DNA from 4 places in the Silvania sp. genome. Region 4 is predicted to be linked to each of the others. Evidence: predicted binding sites of a transcription regulator. Region 4 holds the regulator's gene; each other region holds the start of a gene.
The links. Region 4 encodes PurR, which represses purine synthesis genes. Its sites were predicted from a motif close to CANGCAAACGTTTGCNTG; they were not measured.
Positions count from the first base shown of each region.

Region 1: the regulator PurR is predicted to act here: its motif matches at 2,037-2,054, upstream of ACRDD5_RS09480 (nucleoside-specific channel-forming protein Tsx).
Region 2: the regulator PurR is predicted to act here: its motif matches at 1,995-2,012, upstream of galS (HTH-type transcriptional regulator GalS).
Region 3: the regulator PurR is predicted to act here: its motif matches at 2,239-2,256, upstream of rbsD (D-ribose pyranase).

Region 1 is NZ_JBOGBT010000044.1:44,784-48,975, forward strand. Features, by position in the region: gene ribD (bifunctional diaminohydroxyphosphoribosylaminopyrimidine deaminase/5-amino-6-(5-phosphoribosylamino)uracil reductase RibD) at 1-784, opposite strand, end outside; gene nrdR (transcriptional regulator NrdR) at 789-1,238, opposite strand; gene ACRDD5_RS09475 (DUF3251 domain-containing protein) at 1,392-1,931, shown strand; gene ACRDD5_RS09480 (nucleoside-specific channel-forming protein Tsx) at 2,192-3,076, shown strand; gene ACRDD5_RS09485 (helix-turn-helix transcriptional regulator) at 3,122-3,802, opposite strand; gene ACRDD5_RS09490 (VOC family protein) at 3,828-4,192, opposite strand, start outside.
Region 2 is NZ_JBOGBT010000017.1:16,323-20,514, forward strand. Features, by position in the region: gene ACRDD5_RS02865 (YbfB/YjiJ family MFS transporter) at 1-4, shown strand, start outside; gene folE (GTP cyclohydrolase I FolE) at 122-790, shown strand; gene yeiB (DUF418 domain-containing protein YeiB) at 808-1,965, shown strand; gene galS (HTH-type transcriptional regulator GalS) at 2,121-3,143, shown strand; gene mglB (galactose/glucose ABC transporter substrate-binding protein MglB) at 3,436-4,192, shown strand, end outside.
Region 3 is NZ_JBOGBT010000065.1:9,990-14,181, forward strand. Features, by position in the region: gene kup (low affinity potassium transporter Kup) at 174-2,042, shown strand; gene rbsD (D-ribose pyranase) at 2,270-2,689, shown strand; gene rbsA (ribose ABC transporter ATP-binding protein RbsA) at 2,697-4,192, shown strand, end outside.
Region 4 is NZ_JBOGBT010000046.1:39,974-44,165, reverse strand. Features, by position in the region: gene punC (purine nucleoside transporter PunC) at 1-183, opposite strand, end outside; gene punR (DNA-binding transcriptional activator PunR) at 300-1,232, shown strand; gene purR (HTH-type transcriptional repressor PurR) at 1,229-2,254, opposite strand; gene ACRDD5_RS10210 (cytochrome bd-I oxidase subunit CydH) at 2,550-2,639, shown strand; gene ACRDD5_RS10205 (MFS transporter) at 2,804-3,970, shown strand; gene sodB (superoxide dismutase [Fe]) at 4,007-4,192, opposite strand, start outside.

The DNA of each region.
Region 1 (4,192 bases), on a different contig from region 4:
TGCGATCGTCTTCCTGAGTGCGGGCAAACCAGGTCTCGCCCGGCTGCTGCACGATCCGATGCGCGGGCGTTACGCTATTCTGACGATCCACCACAATACGCAGCGGCTGACGGACATTTCCCTGCGGGTAGAGCGCCTGGGTGTCAGCATTCAGCTCATCCCAGCGCACGGTAAGGGCAGGATCGTCTGCCAGCACGGTGGCATGGCTGGTGAGAATAGCATGACTTTGCGCACGCAGACGTTGCACATCGCGCCTTGCCTGCGGGGAGGTAATCCACTGGCTTTCGCCGCTGGCCATCGCCGTGCGGCCATCGAGCGAGGCGCCCATCTTTAACTGAATATAGGGGAAACCGGTCCGCATCCGCTTGAGGAAGCCTTTATTCAGGCGTTCCGCTTCACTCATCATCAGCCCGTGACTGACCTCAATGCCCGCCTGCTGCAGGCGATAAAGACCGCGCCCGGCAACCTGCGGGTTGGGATCCTGCATGGCAGCGACAACGCGTGACACACCGGCGGCGATCAGCGCGTCGCAGCACGGCGGCGTACGCCCGTGATGACTGCAAGGTTCCAGCGTCACATAAGCGGTTGCGCCTCGGGCTTTCTCGCCCGCCATGCGCAGGGCATGCACTTCTGCATGCGGCTCGCCGGCACGGTAGTGAAAACCTTCGCCGACAATCTGGCCATCGTTAACAATCACACAGCCGACATTGGGGTTGGGATGGGTGGTGAAACGTCCGCGTTGCGCCAGCTTGAGCGCTCGCGCCATGTAAATCTCATCCTGCATGCGCTTAATCCTGTAGGCGGGCGATCTCTTCGCCAAACTCTTTGATATCTTCAAAACTGCGGTAGACGGAGGCAAAGCGGATATAGGCAACTTTATCGAGCTTTTTGAGCTGCTCCATCACCAGGTTGCCAATCATTTTGCTGGCCACTTCGCGTTCACCGGTTGCACGCAGCTGCGATTTAATATGGTTGAGCGCCATTTCAACGTCGTCGGCGCTGACCGGGCGTTTCTCCAGCGCTTTGAGGATCCCTCGGCGCAGCTTCTCTTCGTTGAACGGTTCGCGAATGTCGTTACTTTTCACGACGCGCGGCATCACCAGCTCGGCCACTTCAAAGGTGGTGAAACGTTCATTACACTCCAGGCACTGGCGGCGGCGGCGCACGGAAGAGCCTTCTCCCACCAGTCGGGAGTCGATTACTTTGGTATCCACGGCGAGACAAAATGGGCAATGCATGCGATGTCCTGACTATCGGGTTGACTGAACTCTATTTTACCCTGAACTGGGCTGACAACAAAGAAGACGCGTTTTTGGGATAAAGGATCTATACCCGAGCCCGCGACGTTGACTACCCTTAGCAGAATCCGTTATCTCAGGGAAATAATCACCATGACAAGACGTTACCTAAGAATACTGCTGGTGGGAAGCCTCTTTAGCCTGAGCGCCTGCGCCCAGCAAAGTGAAGTGCGCCAGATGAACCAGAGCGTCAGCTCGCTGAATGCGACCATGAGTAAGCTCAATCAGGAAACCGTAAAAATCACCCAACAGAACGCGCTGAACGTTAAATCCACCAGCGGGGTGTATCTGCTGCCTGGCTCGAATACCCCTGCTCGTCTGAACAGCCAGATTGGCACCTTGCGTATGTCGCTGGTCAACGTGGCGCCCAATGCCGATGGCACCCGCGCGACGCTACGCATTCAGGGGGAATCGAACGATCCGCTGCCGGCATTTAGCGCTACCGTAGAGTGGGGCCAGATTCAGGGTACGACCGATAGCTTCCAGGAGGTGAATGTCCAGACCCAGCTGATTAACGCTCCGGCCAGCGTGCTGGCACCGAGCGATGTCGATATTCCGCTTCAGCTAAACGGTATCACCCCGGACCAGCTTGGGTTTGTCCGCATTCACGATATTCAGCCCGTCGCGCAATAATCCCCCTGCGGAACGTGTTTCGCGTTCCGCTCCTCCCTTCGCCGTAATGATTGGCAACATCAATGTTTGCCATTACAATCCGCTCCGTTAAAATACGCAAACGTGAACGCAATCGATTACGTATATGAGAGATATGTGAAACAACACATATTTTTGTGAGCAGGGATTCCTATAATAGGCTCGCAGAAACACGAAATATTTAGAAACGCAATTCGCGCCTTTTTCACTCCCGTTAGGGATTTCAAATCAGTGGCATCATTATGAAAAAAACATTACTGGCAGCCGGTGCAGCACTGGCACTCTCCTCCACTTTTGCTGTGCAGGCAGCAGAAAACGATAAACCAGAGTATGTCTCCGACTGGTGGCACCAGAGCGTCAACGTGGTTGGCAGCTATCACACCCGCTTTGGACCACAGATCCGTAACGATACCTACCTGGAATACGAAGCTTTCGCTAAGAAAGACTGGTTTGATTTCTATGGCTACATGGATGCGCCAGTTTTCTTCGGGGGTAACACTGACGCGAAGGGTATCTGGAACCACGGCTCCCCACTGTTCATGGAGATCGAACCGCGCTTCTCCATCGACAAGCTGACCGGTGCTGACCTGAGCTTCGGTCCGTTCAAAGAGTGGTACATCGCTAACAACTACATCTACGACATGGGCCGCAACGAAGACGGTCGTCAGAGCACCTGGTATATGGGTCTGGGTACCGACATCGATACCGGCCTGCCAATGAGCCTGTCGATGAACGTGTACGCGAAATACCAGTGGCAGAACTACGGAGCAGCAAACGAAAACGAGTGGGATGGCTACCGTTTCAAAGTGAAATACTTTGTGCCGATCACCTCCCTGTGGGGCGGTAACCTGAGCTATATCGGCTTTACCAACTTTGACTGGGGTTCAGACCTGGGCGACGACGACTTCCGTGATCTGGACGGTAAGAAAGCACGCACTAACAACTCCATCGCCTCCAGCCACATCCTGGCGCTGAACTACGATCACTGGCACTACTCTGTTGTGGCTCGTTACTGGCACAACGGTGGTCAGTGGAACGACGACGCTAGCCTGAACTTCGGCAAAGGTGACTTCAACGTCCGTTCTACCGGCTGGGGTGGTTACCTGGTTGTGGGTTACAACTTCTAATCCTGTCGTTTTGCCGGGCAAAAGCCAGCGTAACCGCTGGCTTTTTTATTGCTTCACTTTGCGCAGGAAATCCGCCAGCGACCGGTCCGCGCTTTCGCTAAACCGCCTGTCGGTCAGCGTAATATTGAGACAGCGATCGAGCCGGAAACAGCGGTAGTCATCGCGCCTTTCACACCAGGCGGCCAGTAACCAGTGCTCTCCCCAGAAAAACAACCCCAGCGGCTGCACGTCACGCCAGGATAGCTGTCCGGCTTCATCGCGATAGTGCAGCGCCAGCACCCGCTGGGCAGATATCGCCTGATGAATAACGTCAAAACCGCTGCGGGAGTGGTTTTGCATGGCGATGTCCGGGGCGTAGATCCGCGTCTGCTCGGCCTTGCGACGACTCTCTTCTGGTAGGATCGCCAGCACCTTCTCCTGCACCGACTCCAGCTCGCGCGACAGCGACTCGCCGCCCCAGGTTTTGAGCAGACGAATCGCCACCATCAGCGCTTCTGATTCACGATTTGTCAGCATCAGAGGCGGTAAATCGAAGCCCGACAACAGTCGGTACCCGCTGCCCGCCTCCCCTTCTACCGGCACACCTGAAAGCGACAAATCCCGGATATCGCGATACACCGTCCGCTCAGACACGCCCAACCGCTCGGCAAGCAACGCCGCCGTGGTCAGCCGCCTGCCGCGCAGGATCTGGACTATCTGAAACAGCCGGTCAGCACGTCGGGTCATCGGTTCTTCGCTTTCATTATGGGTATCAGGCAGGCTGGTGCAGCCCGACCCTGTTGCCTTCGCTGTCGGTAAACAGCGCAATAGTGCCAATACCGCGCGGCAGTTCAAGCGGGCCAAAAACGCACTCGCCACCGGCCGATGACACACGATCCAGCGTGGCCGCCAGATTGTCAGTATGCAGGTAAATAATAGCGCCCTGCGGTGCTGGTGTAATGCCGTCAAATTTTGCCAGCGCGCCACCGGTTGCCGGGTCTTCATGAGGGAAGATCGCCAGCTCGGCACAGTCCATTTTTTCAATCTTCAGCGCCACCTGCATCACCGGCTCATAAAAACCGATAGCCCGCGCCATATCGGCGACCGGAATTTCAAACCAGTTAATCACACTTTTCA
Region 2 (4,192 bases), on a different contig from region 4:
GTAACGGCAATCGGAATAATTATCGCGGTGAATACTGGATTATGCTCGCCGCCTCGCGCACAATGAGTGCACATTTTGCCCCACGAAGGGTAGAAGAGCGTCACACCTGCAGGAGAACAGAATGTCATCAATGAGTAAAGAAGCAGCACTTGTCCACGAAGCGCTGGTTGCGCACGGCCTTGAAACCCCGTTGCGTCCACCGGTTCAGGATCTGGACAATGAAACACGTAAACGTCTCATTTCCGGGCACATGACCGAAATCATGCAGCTGCTGAATCTCGATTTGAGCGATGACAGTCTGATGGAGACCCCACGTCGCATCGCCAAAATGTATGTCGATGAGATCTTCTCCGGTCTGGATTACGCCAATTTCCCGAAAATCACCGTCATTGAAAATAAAATGAAGGTCGATGAGATGGTGACGGTGCGCGATATCACCCTGACCAGCACCTGCGAGCATCACTTTGTGACCATCGACGGGAAAGCAACGGTGGCCTATATCCCGAAAGACGCGGTGATTGGCCTGTCGAAGATTAACCGCATTGTGCAGTTCTTTGCCCAGCGTCCGCAGGTGCAGGAGCGTTTAACCCAGCAGATCCTTACCGCGCTGCAAACGCTGCTGGGCACCAATAACGTGGCGGTATCCATTGACGCCGTGCATTACTGCGTGAAAGCGCGCGGCATTCGTGATGCCACCAGCGCCACCACCACGACCTCGCTGGGCGGTCTGTTTAAATCCAGCCAGAACACCCGTCAGGAGTTCCTGCGCGCCGTGCGTCACCACAACTGATCGTCAGGGCAGAGTACATGGAGAGAAATGTCACGCTGGATTTCGTCCGTGGCGTCGCGATTCTGGGTATTCTGCTGCTGAATATCAGCGCCTTCGGTTTACCGAAGGCCGCCTATCTTAACCCCGCCTGGTATGGCGACATCACCCTGCGCGACGCCTGGACATGGGCGGCGCTGGATCTGTTCGCCCAGGTTAAATTCCTCACCCTGTTTGCCCTGCTGTTTGGCGCAGGGCTCCAGCTGTTGCTGAAACGCGGCAAACGCTGGATCCAGGCCCGGCTCTCCCTGCTGGTGCTGCTCGGTTTCATTCATGGCATCTTCTTCTGGGATGGCGACATTCTGCTGGCTTACGGGCTGGTGGGGCTGATCTGCTGGCGTATCATCCGCGATGCCCATGACGTCAAAAACCTGTTCAATACCGGCGTGGTGCTGTTTGTCATCGGCGTGGCCATTTTGCTGCTGCTGGGGATGATCTCCGGCGGATCCACCAACCGTTCGTGGGTGCCGGATGCGGCGAATCTACAGTATGAGCAGTTCTGGAAGTTGGGCGGCGGCATGGAAGCGGTCAGCAACCGCGTCGATATGCTGGGCAGCAACTTGCTGGCCCTTGGCGCACAGTATGGCTGGCAGCTGGCGGGGATGATGCTGATTGGCGCTGCGCTGATGCGCACCGGCTGGCTGCGGGGCGAATTCAGCCTGCGGCACTACCGACGCACCGGCTTCTGGCTGGTGCTGATTGGGCTGGTGATTAACCTGCCTGCGGTGATTGCGCAGTGGCAGCTCAACTGGGACTACCGCTGGTGCGCCTTCCTGCTGCAGGCCCCCCGGGAACTGAGCGCACCGTTCCAGACGATTGGCTATGCTGCGCTAATCTACGGCTTCTGGCCGCAGCTCAGCCGCTTTCGGCTGGTGATGGCGATTGCCTGCGTCGGTCGGATGGCGCTCAGTAACTACATTTTACAAACCCTTATCTGCACCACGCTGTTCTATCATTTAGGTTTGTTTATGCATTTTGACCGTCTGCAGCTGCTGGCCTTTGTCCCGCTGGTGTGGCTGGCGAACATCCTCTTCTCTCTTCTCTGGCTGCGCTACTTCCGCCAGGGGCCCCTCGAATGGTGCTGGCGGCAATTAACCGCACGTGCATCAGGGGTATCATCAAACAATACATCCGGATAACGATCCAGATCACAATCATTAACAAAACGGATGTAACCGTTTTCATCGTTGTGAGCTTCTTCACGTAGTCGCTGCCTTGTCGCTGCCAGAATAGTCACCTTGCTAAACACAGGGGGTGTCTGTGAGTTGCTGCAATCTAAATAAGTGTGGTGAATATGATCACCATTCGTGACGTCGCCCGTCAGGCGGGCGTCTCTGTCGCCACGGTCTCCCGGGTATTAAACAATAGCGCGCTGGTCAGCCCGGAAACACGCGAGTGCGTGATGAAGGCGGTGACGGCGCTGGGCTACCGTCCCAATGCCAACGCGCAGGCGCTGGCAACCCAGGTGAGCGACACCATCGGCGTGGTGGTGATGGACGTGTCTGACGCCTTCTTTGGCGCGCTGGTCAAAGCCGTCGATATGGTCGCCCAGGAGCACAACAAATATGTGCTGATTGGCAACAGCTATCACGAGGCGGAAAAAGAGCGCAATGCCATTGAGGTGCTGATTCGCCAGCGCTGTAACGCCCTGATAGTCCACTCCAAAGCGTTAAGCGACGAAGAGCTGTCGGTGCTGATGGCGCAGATCCCCGGCATGGTGCTGATTAACCGCATCGTGCCCGGCTTCGCCCATCGCTGCGTCTGCCTGGATAACGTCAGCGGCGCGATGATGGCGACGCGAATGCTGGTCAATAACGGCCATCAGCGCATCGGCTATCTGGCGTCCAGTCACCGGGTCGAGGATGACGACATGCGTCGTGAAGGCTGGCAGAAAGCGCTGCTGGAGCAGGGGATCACCGCCTCAGAAAGCTGGATTGGTACCGGTGCGCCGGATATGCAGGGTGGGGAAGCCGCGATGGTGGAACTGCTCGGGCGCAACCTGCAGCTGACGGCGGTCTTTGCTTACAACGACAGCATGGCCGCAGGCGCCTTGACGGCGTTAAAAGACAACGGCATTGCGGTGCCACAGCATTTGTCATTGATTGGTTTCGATGATATCCCGATTGCCCGTTACACCGACCCGCAGCTGACCACCGTACGTTACCCGATCGCCTCTATGGCGCGGCTGGCCACTGAGCTGGCGTTACAGGGTGCCGCAGGCACGCTGGATCTCAATGCAACACACTGTTTCATGCCGACTTTAGTGCGTCGCCACTCGGTTGCCATTCGGCAAATTGTGGCTCCGATCACTAACTGATAATGAGGGGTGATGTAACCGTTTTCAATCTGTGAGTAAATTCACAGTATCTTAACAAGGCGCTGACTATGATGTCAGCGTTTTAGAGAGTGAAACGCTATGTAACGGTGATTAATCACTTTCACTATAGCCAAGGTACGAGAAACAACCAAAAAAACGCATTCTGGAGCGTTACCGACCAAGGAAGATAGAAATTTTATAAGTGGACTTCGGCCGGCGTTAACGTTTCATTAACATGCTGCCTGCCGATCGTTATTCACACAAACTACCCTGCATAAAAACCGGAGATATCATGAATAAGAAGGTGTTGGCTCTGTCTGCTGTGATGGCAAGTATGCTTTTTGGGGCGGCCGCGCACGCTGCAGATAGCCGTATTGGTGTGACTATCTATAAATACGACGACAACTTCATGTCTGTTGTACGTAAAGCAATTGAGAAAGAAGGTAAAGACGCATCTGGCATTCAGCTGCTGATGAATGACTCCCAGAACGACCAGTCCAAACAGAACGACCAGATCGACGTTCTGCTGGCAAAAGGCGTGAAAGCACTGGCAATCAACCTGGTTGACCCGGCTGCTGCTGGCACCGTTATCGATAAAGCACGTGGTCAGAATGTGCCAATCGTGTTCTTCAACAAAGAACCTTCCCGTAAAGCGCTGGATAGCTACGACAAAGCCTTCTACGTGGGTACCGACTCCAAAGAATCCGGCATTATTCAGGGCGACCTGATTGCTAAACACTGGGCGGCAAACCCGAACTGGGATCTAAACAAAGACGGTCAGATTCAGTTCGTGCTGCTGAAAGGCGAGCCGGGCCACCCGGATGCTGAAGCCCGTACCACTTACGTTATCAAAGAGCTGAACGACAAGGGTCTGAAAACCCAACAGCTGGCTTTAGATACCGCAATGTGGGACACCGCGATGGCGAAAGATAAGATGGATGCCTGGCTGTCCGGCCCGAACGCGAACAAAATCGAAGTCATTATCGCCAACAACGATGCGATGGCAATGGGTGCAATTGAAGCATTGAAAGCACACAACAAATCCTCTA
Region 3 (4,192 bases), on a different contig from region 4:
GACGTTTCGGTCAGGGCTGGTAATAGACTGAACTGCGGTGCTATTTTCTTTGCGCTATGTTAATGCGGTTGCATTTAGGGGTACGATTTTGCGATTAATCGTGCATACTGTGCGCCTTTTGTGGGCCAAGGGACTAAGCACACATTTGTTATATAAACGAAAAAGACTAGTCTATGAGCACTGATAATAAGCAATCATTACCCGCAATAACGCTCGCGGCGATTGGGGTTGTCTACGGTGATATCGGCACCAGCCCGCTTTATACGCTTCGTGAATGTCTGTCCGGCCAGTTTGGTTTTGGTGTTGAACGTGACGCTGTATTTGGTTTTTTGTCACTTATCTTCTGGCTGCTGATCCTGGTTGTTTCTGTTAAATATCTCTCTTTCGTGATGCGGGCTGATAACGCCGGCGAAGGCGGGATCCTGACGCTGATGTCACTCGCCGGGCGCCACACGTCCGCCAGAATGACCTCGTTCCTGGTCATCATTGGCCTGGTTGGCGGCAGCTTTTTCTTCGGAGAAGTGGTGATCACGCCAGCTATCTCGGTGCTATCGGCGATAGAGGGGCTTGAGATTATCGCGCCGCAGCTTGATGCATGGGTTGTGCCGCTGGCCATCATTGTCCTGACGCTACTGTTTGTGATCCAGAAGCACGGTACCGGGCTGGTGGGGAAACTCTTCGCGCCGATTATGCTGTCCTGGTTCCTGATCCTTGCGGCGCTGGGGTTACGCAGCATTATTGCCAACCCGGACGTACTGCACGCGCTGAACCCTCTCTGGGCGGTCAACTTCTTCCTTGAATACAAGATGGTGTCGTTTGTGGCGCTGGGTGCGGTGGTGCTTTCTATTACCGGCGTTGAAGCGCTGTATGCGGATATGGGCCACTTCGGTAAACTGCCTATTCGCGTGGCCTGGTTTTCTGTGGTGCTGCCGTCGCTGGTGCTGAACTACTTTGGCCAGGGCGCGCTGTTGCTTAAAAATCCGGAAGCGATTAAAAACCCGTTCTTCCTGCTGGCACCGGACTGGGCGCTAGTACCGATGCTTATCCTCGCAACGCTGGCCACCGTGATTGCCTCTCAGGCGGTCATCTCCGGCGTGTTTTCCCTGACGCGTCAGGCCGTGCGCCTGGGCTATCTCTCGCCAATGCGCATCATCCATACCTCGGAGATGGAGTCGGGCCAGATTTATATTCCTTTCATTAACTGGCTGCTCTATACCGCAGTTGTCATCGTTATCGTCAGCTTTGAACATTCCAGTAACCTGGCGGCGGCATACGGTATTGCCGTTACCGGTACGATGGTGCTGACCTCCATTCTCTCCACCACCGTGGCGTACCGAAACTGGCACTGGAATAAATTCCTCGTGGGGATGATTCTGGTGGGCTTCCTGTGCATTGACGTGCCGTTGTTCTCCGCGAACCTCGACAAGATTGTCTCCGGTGGCTGGCTGCCGCTGACGCTGGGTCTGGTGATGTTCATTGTGATGACCACCTGGAAGAGTGAGCGCTTCCGACTGCTGCGCCGGATGCATGAACACGGTAATTCTCTCGAGGCGATGATCGCCTCGCTGGAGAAATCGCCGCCGGTACGCGTGCCGGGCACGGCGGTGTACATGTCCCGTGCGTTGAACGTCATTCCGTTCGCGCTGATGCACAATCTTAAGCACAACAAGGTCCTGCATGAGCGGGTGATCCTGCTGACGCTGCGCACCGAAGATGCGCCGTATGTGCATAACGTCCGTCGGGTGCAGATAGAGCAGCTCTCGCCGACCTTCTGGCGGGTGGTGGCTAGCTACGGCTGGCGTGAAACCCCGAATGTGGAAGAGGTGTTCCACCGCTGTGGGTTGGAGGGCTTAAGCTGTCGGATGATGGAAACCTCCTTCTTTATGTCGCACGAGTCGCTGATTATCGGCAAACGCCCCTGGTATCTGCGCCTGCGTGGCAGGCTCTATCTTATCCTCCAGCGTAATGCCCTGCGTGCGCCCGACCAGTTCGAAATCCCGCCTAACCGTGTGATTGAGTTAGGCACTCAGGTCGAGATTTAATATCCTCTCCAGTCTGATGTCCTCACCCCAACCCTCTCCCACAGGGAGAGGGTGCAAACCTAAAAAACGGTAACCAGAGGGTTACCGTTTTGCATTTACCTCCTCCCGCATTTCACTTAGCGAAACGTTTCGACGACGATCACAAATCTGCAACGCCATGGTGGTTTTCTGTTCATCGGTAAGATTAAACTTATCTCAGCGAAACGTTTCGCTGGTGGAGCAGAAAAATGAAGAAAGGCACGGTACTTAATTCTGAAATCTCATCGGTTATCTCCCGTCTGGGGCATACCGATATGCTGGTAGTTTGTGACGCAGGCTTACCGGTTCCGCGCAGCACCACCCGTATCGATATGGCGTTAACGCAGGGCGTTCCCTCGTTTATGCAGGTATTGGGCGTGGTGACGGCGGAGATGCAGGTTGAGTCAGCCATTCTGGCGGCGGAAATCAAACAGCATAATCCGCAGCTCCACGAAACGTTGCTGGGTCATATCGAGCAGCTGCAACAACACCAGGGCACCACCATAAAAATTAATTACATAACGCACGAACAGTTCAAACAACACACCGCTGACAGCCAGGCGGTGATTCGCAGCGGGGAGTGTTCCCCGTATGCGAATATTATTCTCTGTGCTGGCGTCACCTTCTGAGGTCACCATGGACGCACTCCTGCAACTGAAAGGGATCGATAAATCGTTCCCGGGTGTTAAAGCCCTCTCCGGCGCAGCGCTGAATGTCTACGCCGGTCGCGTGATGGCGCTGGTCGGTGAAAACGGCGCCGGCAAATCCACCATGATGAAAGTGCTGACCGGCATTTATATGCGCGATGCCGGTTCGCTGCTGTGGCTGGGTAAAGAAACCACCTTTAACGGTCCCAAATCCTCTCAGGAAGCGGGTATCGGCATCATTCATCAGGAATTGAACCTGATCCCGCAGCTGTCGATTGCGGAGAACATCTTCCTCGGACGTGAGTTCGTTAATCGCTTTGGCAAAATCGACTGGAAACAGATGTATGCCGAAGCCGATAAACTGCTGGCGAAGCTGAATCTGCGCTTTAAGAGCGATCGGCTGGTGGGCGAATTGTCGATTGGCGATCAGCAGATGGTCGAAATTGCCAAGGTGCTGAGCTTCGAATCCAAAGTCATCGTCATGGATGAACCGACCGATGCGCTGACCGACACCGAAACCGACTCCCTGTTCCGGGTGATTCGCGAGCTGAAAGCCCAGGGGCGCGGCATTGTTTACATCTCCCACCGTATGAAAGAGATCTTCGAGATTTGCGATGACGTGACGGTTTTCCGCGACGGGCAGTTTATTGCCGAACGCGAAGTGGCCACGCTGACCGAAGACTCGCTGATTGAGATGATGGTGGGGCGCAAGCTCGAAGACCAGTATCCACGTATTGCTAAGGCGCCGGGTGATATCCGCCTGAAGGTCGATAACCTGTGTGGCCCTGGCGTGCATGACGTTACCTTTACCCTGCGTCAGGGCGAAATCCTCGGCGTGGCGGGGTTAATGGGGGCCGGACGTACTGAGCTGATGAAAGTCCTGTATGGCGCCCTGTCGCGTACCAGCGGCTACGTCACCCTCGATGGTCATGAAGTTGTCACCCGGTCACCGCAGGATGGGCTGGCGAACGGCATCGTCTATATCTCCGAAGACCGTAAGCGCGATGGTCTGGTGCTGGGGATGTCGGTGAAAGAGAACATGTCGCTGACCGCGCTGCGCTACTTCAGCCGCAGCGGTGGTAGCCTGAAACATAAAGATGAACAGCAGGCGGTAAGTGATTTCATTCGCCTGTTTAACGTCAAAACCCCGTCAATGGAACAGGCTATCGGTCTGCTTTCCGGCGGTAATCAGCAGAAAGTGGCAATTGCCCGCGGCCTGATGACGCGGCCTAAAGTGCTGATCCTCGATGAGCCAACCCGCGGTGTTGACGTTGGGGCGAAGAAAGAGATTTATCAGCTCATTAACCAGTTTAAGGCTGACGGGTTGAGCATCATTCTGGTCTCTTCCGAGATGCCAGAGGTATTAGGCATGAGCGATCGCATTATCGTCATGCATGAAGGGCATCTCGGCGGTGAATTCACTCGCGAGCAGGCCACCCAGGAAGTTCTGATGGCTGCCGCTGTGGGCAAGCTTAATCGCGTGAA
Region 4 (4,192 bases):
CCACAGCAGTTGCGCAAAGGCAAAGCCTGCCAGGAACAGGCTCAGGCTGGCGCTGATGGCCGCCGCCGGGGTTTGCAAATCTTCCTGCATGACCGCAAAAGCGGGCAGGTACATGTCAGTTGCCAGGAAGCCGAGCACGCTCAGCCCGGCAAGCCAGACTAAAAATCCTTTCCCAGGTATCACTGTGTTTATTCTCCGTTATAGGTGCAGGTGTCATTGCCGCAGAGTGTAGGCAGTGCAATCCGGCTTGTGAAACGCTAATATTTGGCTGTTGCATTCAAAAATTTTGCAGGCAGAAAATGTGGTCAGAATATTCTCTAGAAGTGGTGGATGCCGTCGCGCGCAACGGCAGTTTTAGCGGTGCAGCGCAGGAGCTGCACCGGGTGCCTTCTGCCATCAGCTATACGGTGCGTCAGCTGGAGGAGTGGCTGGCGGTGCCGCTGTTTGAACGGCGTCACCGGGATGTGGAGCTGACGCCCGCCGGGGTGTGGTTTCTCAAGGAGGGGCGATCTGTTATCAAAAAAATGCAGATCACCCGAGAACAGTGTCAGCAGATTGCCAACGGCTGGCGAGGCCATCTGTCGATTGCGGTGGATAATATTGTGCGCCCCGAGCGCACCCGGCAGATGATCGTTGATTTCTATCGTCACTTTTCTGACGTGGAGCTGCGGGTGTCCCAGGAGGTCTTCAATGGCGTCTGGGATGCGCTGGCGGACGGCAGGGTCGAGATGGCGATCGGTGCGACCCAGGCTATCCCGGTAGGGGGGCGCTATGCGTTTCGCGATATGGGCACCCTGAGCTGGAACTGCGTGGTGGCCAGCCACCATCCGCTGGCCGCGATGGCAGGGCCGCTCAGCGATGATACTTTGCGCAACTGGCCATCGCTGGTGCGGGAAGATACCTCACGTTCGTTGCCGAAGCGCATCACCTGGCTGCTGGATAATCAGCGGCGGATCGTGACCCCGGACTGGGAGTCGTCAGCGTCCTGTCTCTCTGCCGGACTGTGCGTGGGGATGGTACCGGCGCACGTCGCCCGACCGTGGATTGACAGTGGCAAGTGGGTGGCGCTGTCGCTGGAAAATCCCTTCCCGGATGCCGCCTGCTGCCTGACCTGGCAGCAAAACGATATCTCTCCGGCCCTGGCGTGGCTGCTGGCGTATCTCGGCGATAGCGAAACGATGAATAAGGAATGGCTGCGGGAGCCAGAGGGGCTGGCTCCCGGGGAGGATTAACGGCGGTAGTCGCGGAAAGGACCATCCGCGACCGAGCGGCGTTCGATCAGACGCGGATGCACTTCAATGGAGTGTGACTCTTCGCGCTTGCTGACAATACGATCCAGCAACATATTGAAGGCCGTCTCCCCCAGCGAATCTTTCGGCTGGTGGATGGTGGTCAGCGCCGGCGTAAAGAAGCGCGCGTTGCGCACGTTATCATAGCCGATCAGCGAAATATCCTGCGGGACGCGCAGGCCCATTTCGTCGGCGGCGCACAGCGCGCCCATCGCCATAATATCCCCGCCGCAGAATATCGCCGTCGGACGCGGGCTCTGGGAGAGGATCTGCTGCATCGCGCGGTAGCCGGATTCCGGCTCAAAGTCGCCCTGCACAATCCAGTTTTCCGGCACAGTGATCAGCGTCTCTTCCATCGCTTTCATAAAGCCTGCCAGTCGACCGGCGCCGGTGTTGCGCTCCAGCGGCCCTGGAATCACGCCAATTTCGCGGTGGCCGCGTTCGATCAGATACCGACCGGCCATATACCCGCCTTCAAAGGCGTTATCGATTACCGAGTCGGTAAAGTCGGCTTTGGCTTCGCCCCAGTCCATCACCACCATCGGAATATTGCGATACTCCTCCAGCATATTGAGCAGCGATTCCGGGTATTCGGAACACATCACCAGCAGGCCATCAACGCGCTTTTGCGCCATCATCGACAGATAGGCCCGCTGTTTCTCGAGGCTGTTCCAGGCGTTGCCCAGAATCAGGGTGTAGCCTTTCTGGAAGCAATTCTTCTCTACGGCTTCAATAATTTCAGCAAAATAGGGCGCTTCGCTGCTGGTCGCCAGTAAGCCGATTGTCTTGGTGTGATTCACTTTCAGGCTGCGGGCCACGGCGCTTGGAGAATAGTGCAGCTCTTTAATCGCCGCCCAGACGTTGTTGCGCGTCTCTTCCGCGACAAAGCGCGTTTTGTTAATCACATGTGATACGGTTGTAGTGGAAACGTTTGCGCGTTTCGCCACGTCTTTAATTGTTGCCATCAGATGTCACTCCAGACCATATCTAAGCTCCTGAAAAACCAATAGGTAAACGTTTGCCTTCACTCGCCCTAATTGCGCAATTTGAATTGCGGTACGCCGGGAAAACGACACAGGACGTCAGGAGGGGGTCAATGGCCGGTACGCTAATAAATTTAGCGTGGAATTTTGGCTGATCTTGACCAAAAGGGGAAGAACAAAAACGGTAATCCACCTAAAACCCGCAAGATTTTTGCTGTGAACTGTGTAAAAATGAGCAAGCTCACTCTTCATGGGGTGATTAAAAGGAGAAAAATTGATGAGTACCGATCTTAAGTTTTCGCTGGTTACGACCGTTATTGTCCTGAGTTTGATCGTGGCGAGTGCTTTCACTGCTGCGCTGCACTGATCGATACGGGGGAGCCTGCTCTCCCTCGTTTCTCCTGGCTGATTGTTACGCCTCCTGCAATAATCTTTTGCCAAAATGTAAACTTCTCATTTTTTGTGATTGATGTCATGCTTTCGCCTTCATTGTTCTGTGTCGCGTGACGACACGGTGTCTGGAGTTGAAGTATGAAAATCAATTTTCCCCTGCTGGCCCTGGCGATTGGTGCATTTGGCATTGGCACCACTGAATTCTCCCCGATGGGATTGTTACCGGTCATCGCCCGGGGTGTGGATGTTTCTATTCCCGCCGCAGGAATGCTGATCAGTGCCTATGCCATCGGTGTGATGGTGGGGGCACCGCTGATGACGCTTCTCCTGTCGCATCGTGGCCGTCGTAATGCGCTGATCTTCCTGATGGCGATTTTTACCGTTGGTAACGTGCTGTCGGCCCTCGCGCCGGATTACACCACCCTGATGCTGTCCCGCATCCTCACCAGCCTGAACCACGGGGCCTTCTTTGGCTTGGGCTCAGTGGTGGCTGCAAGCGTGGTGCCTAAACATAAGCAGGCGAGCGCAGTGGCTACCATGTTTATGGGGCTGACGATTGCCAATATTGGCGGCGTCCCGGCGGCGACGTGGATGGGCGAAGTGATTGGCTGGCGGATGTCGTTCCTTGCGACTGCGGGGCTTGGCGTGGTGGCGATGATCGCGCTGTTCTTCTCGTTGCCGAAAGGCGGGGCGGGTGAAAAGCCGGAGGTGCGCAAAGAGTTGGCGGTGCTGATGCGCCCGCAGGTGCTGTCTGCGTTGCTGACCACGGTGCTGGGCGCCGGGGCAATGTTTACCCTCTATACCTATATTTCGCCGGTGCTGCACGACATCAACCAGGCGACCCCGGCCTTTGTCACTGCCATGCTGGTGCTGATCGGCGTTGGGTTCTCGCTGGGTAACTACCTGGGCGGCAAGCTGGCGGATAAGTCAGTGAATGGCACGCTGAAGGGCTTTTTACTGCTGCTGATCGTGATTATGCTGGCAATTCCCTGGCTGGCACGCAATGAGATCGGCGCGGCAATTGCGATGGTGGTGTGGGGGATGGCAACTTTCGCGGTGGTGCCGCCGCTGCAGATGCGCGTGATGCGTGTCGCCAGCGATGCGCCGGGGCTGTCGTCGTCAGTGAATATCGGTGCTTTCAATCTGGGCAATGCGCTCGGCGCGGCGGCAGGCGGGGCGGTGATCTCCAGCGGCATGGGGTACAGCTTTGTGCCGGTAATGGGGGCAATGATTGCCGCCCTGGGCCTAATTCTGGTGCTCGCGTCCGGCAGAAATCAGCCGCAGCCGGTGGGTGCCACCGAGTAACAATAATGCAGAAGGGCTCGCCCTTCTGCACTGCATTTATGCTGCGAAGTTCTTCGCTACAAATTCCCAGTTCACCAGCGCCCAGAAGTGCTCAAGGTAGTTCGGGCGCGCATTGCGGTAATCGATGTAGTACGCATGTTCCCACACGTCGACGGTCATCAGCGGCGTAGCGTTCGTGGTCAGCGGCGTTCCTGCATTGGACGTTGAGACGATTGCCAGCGT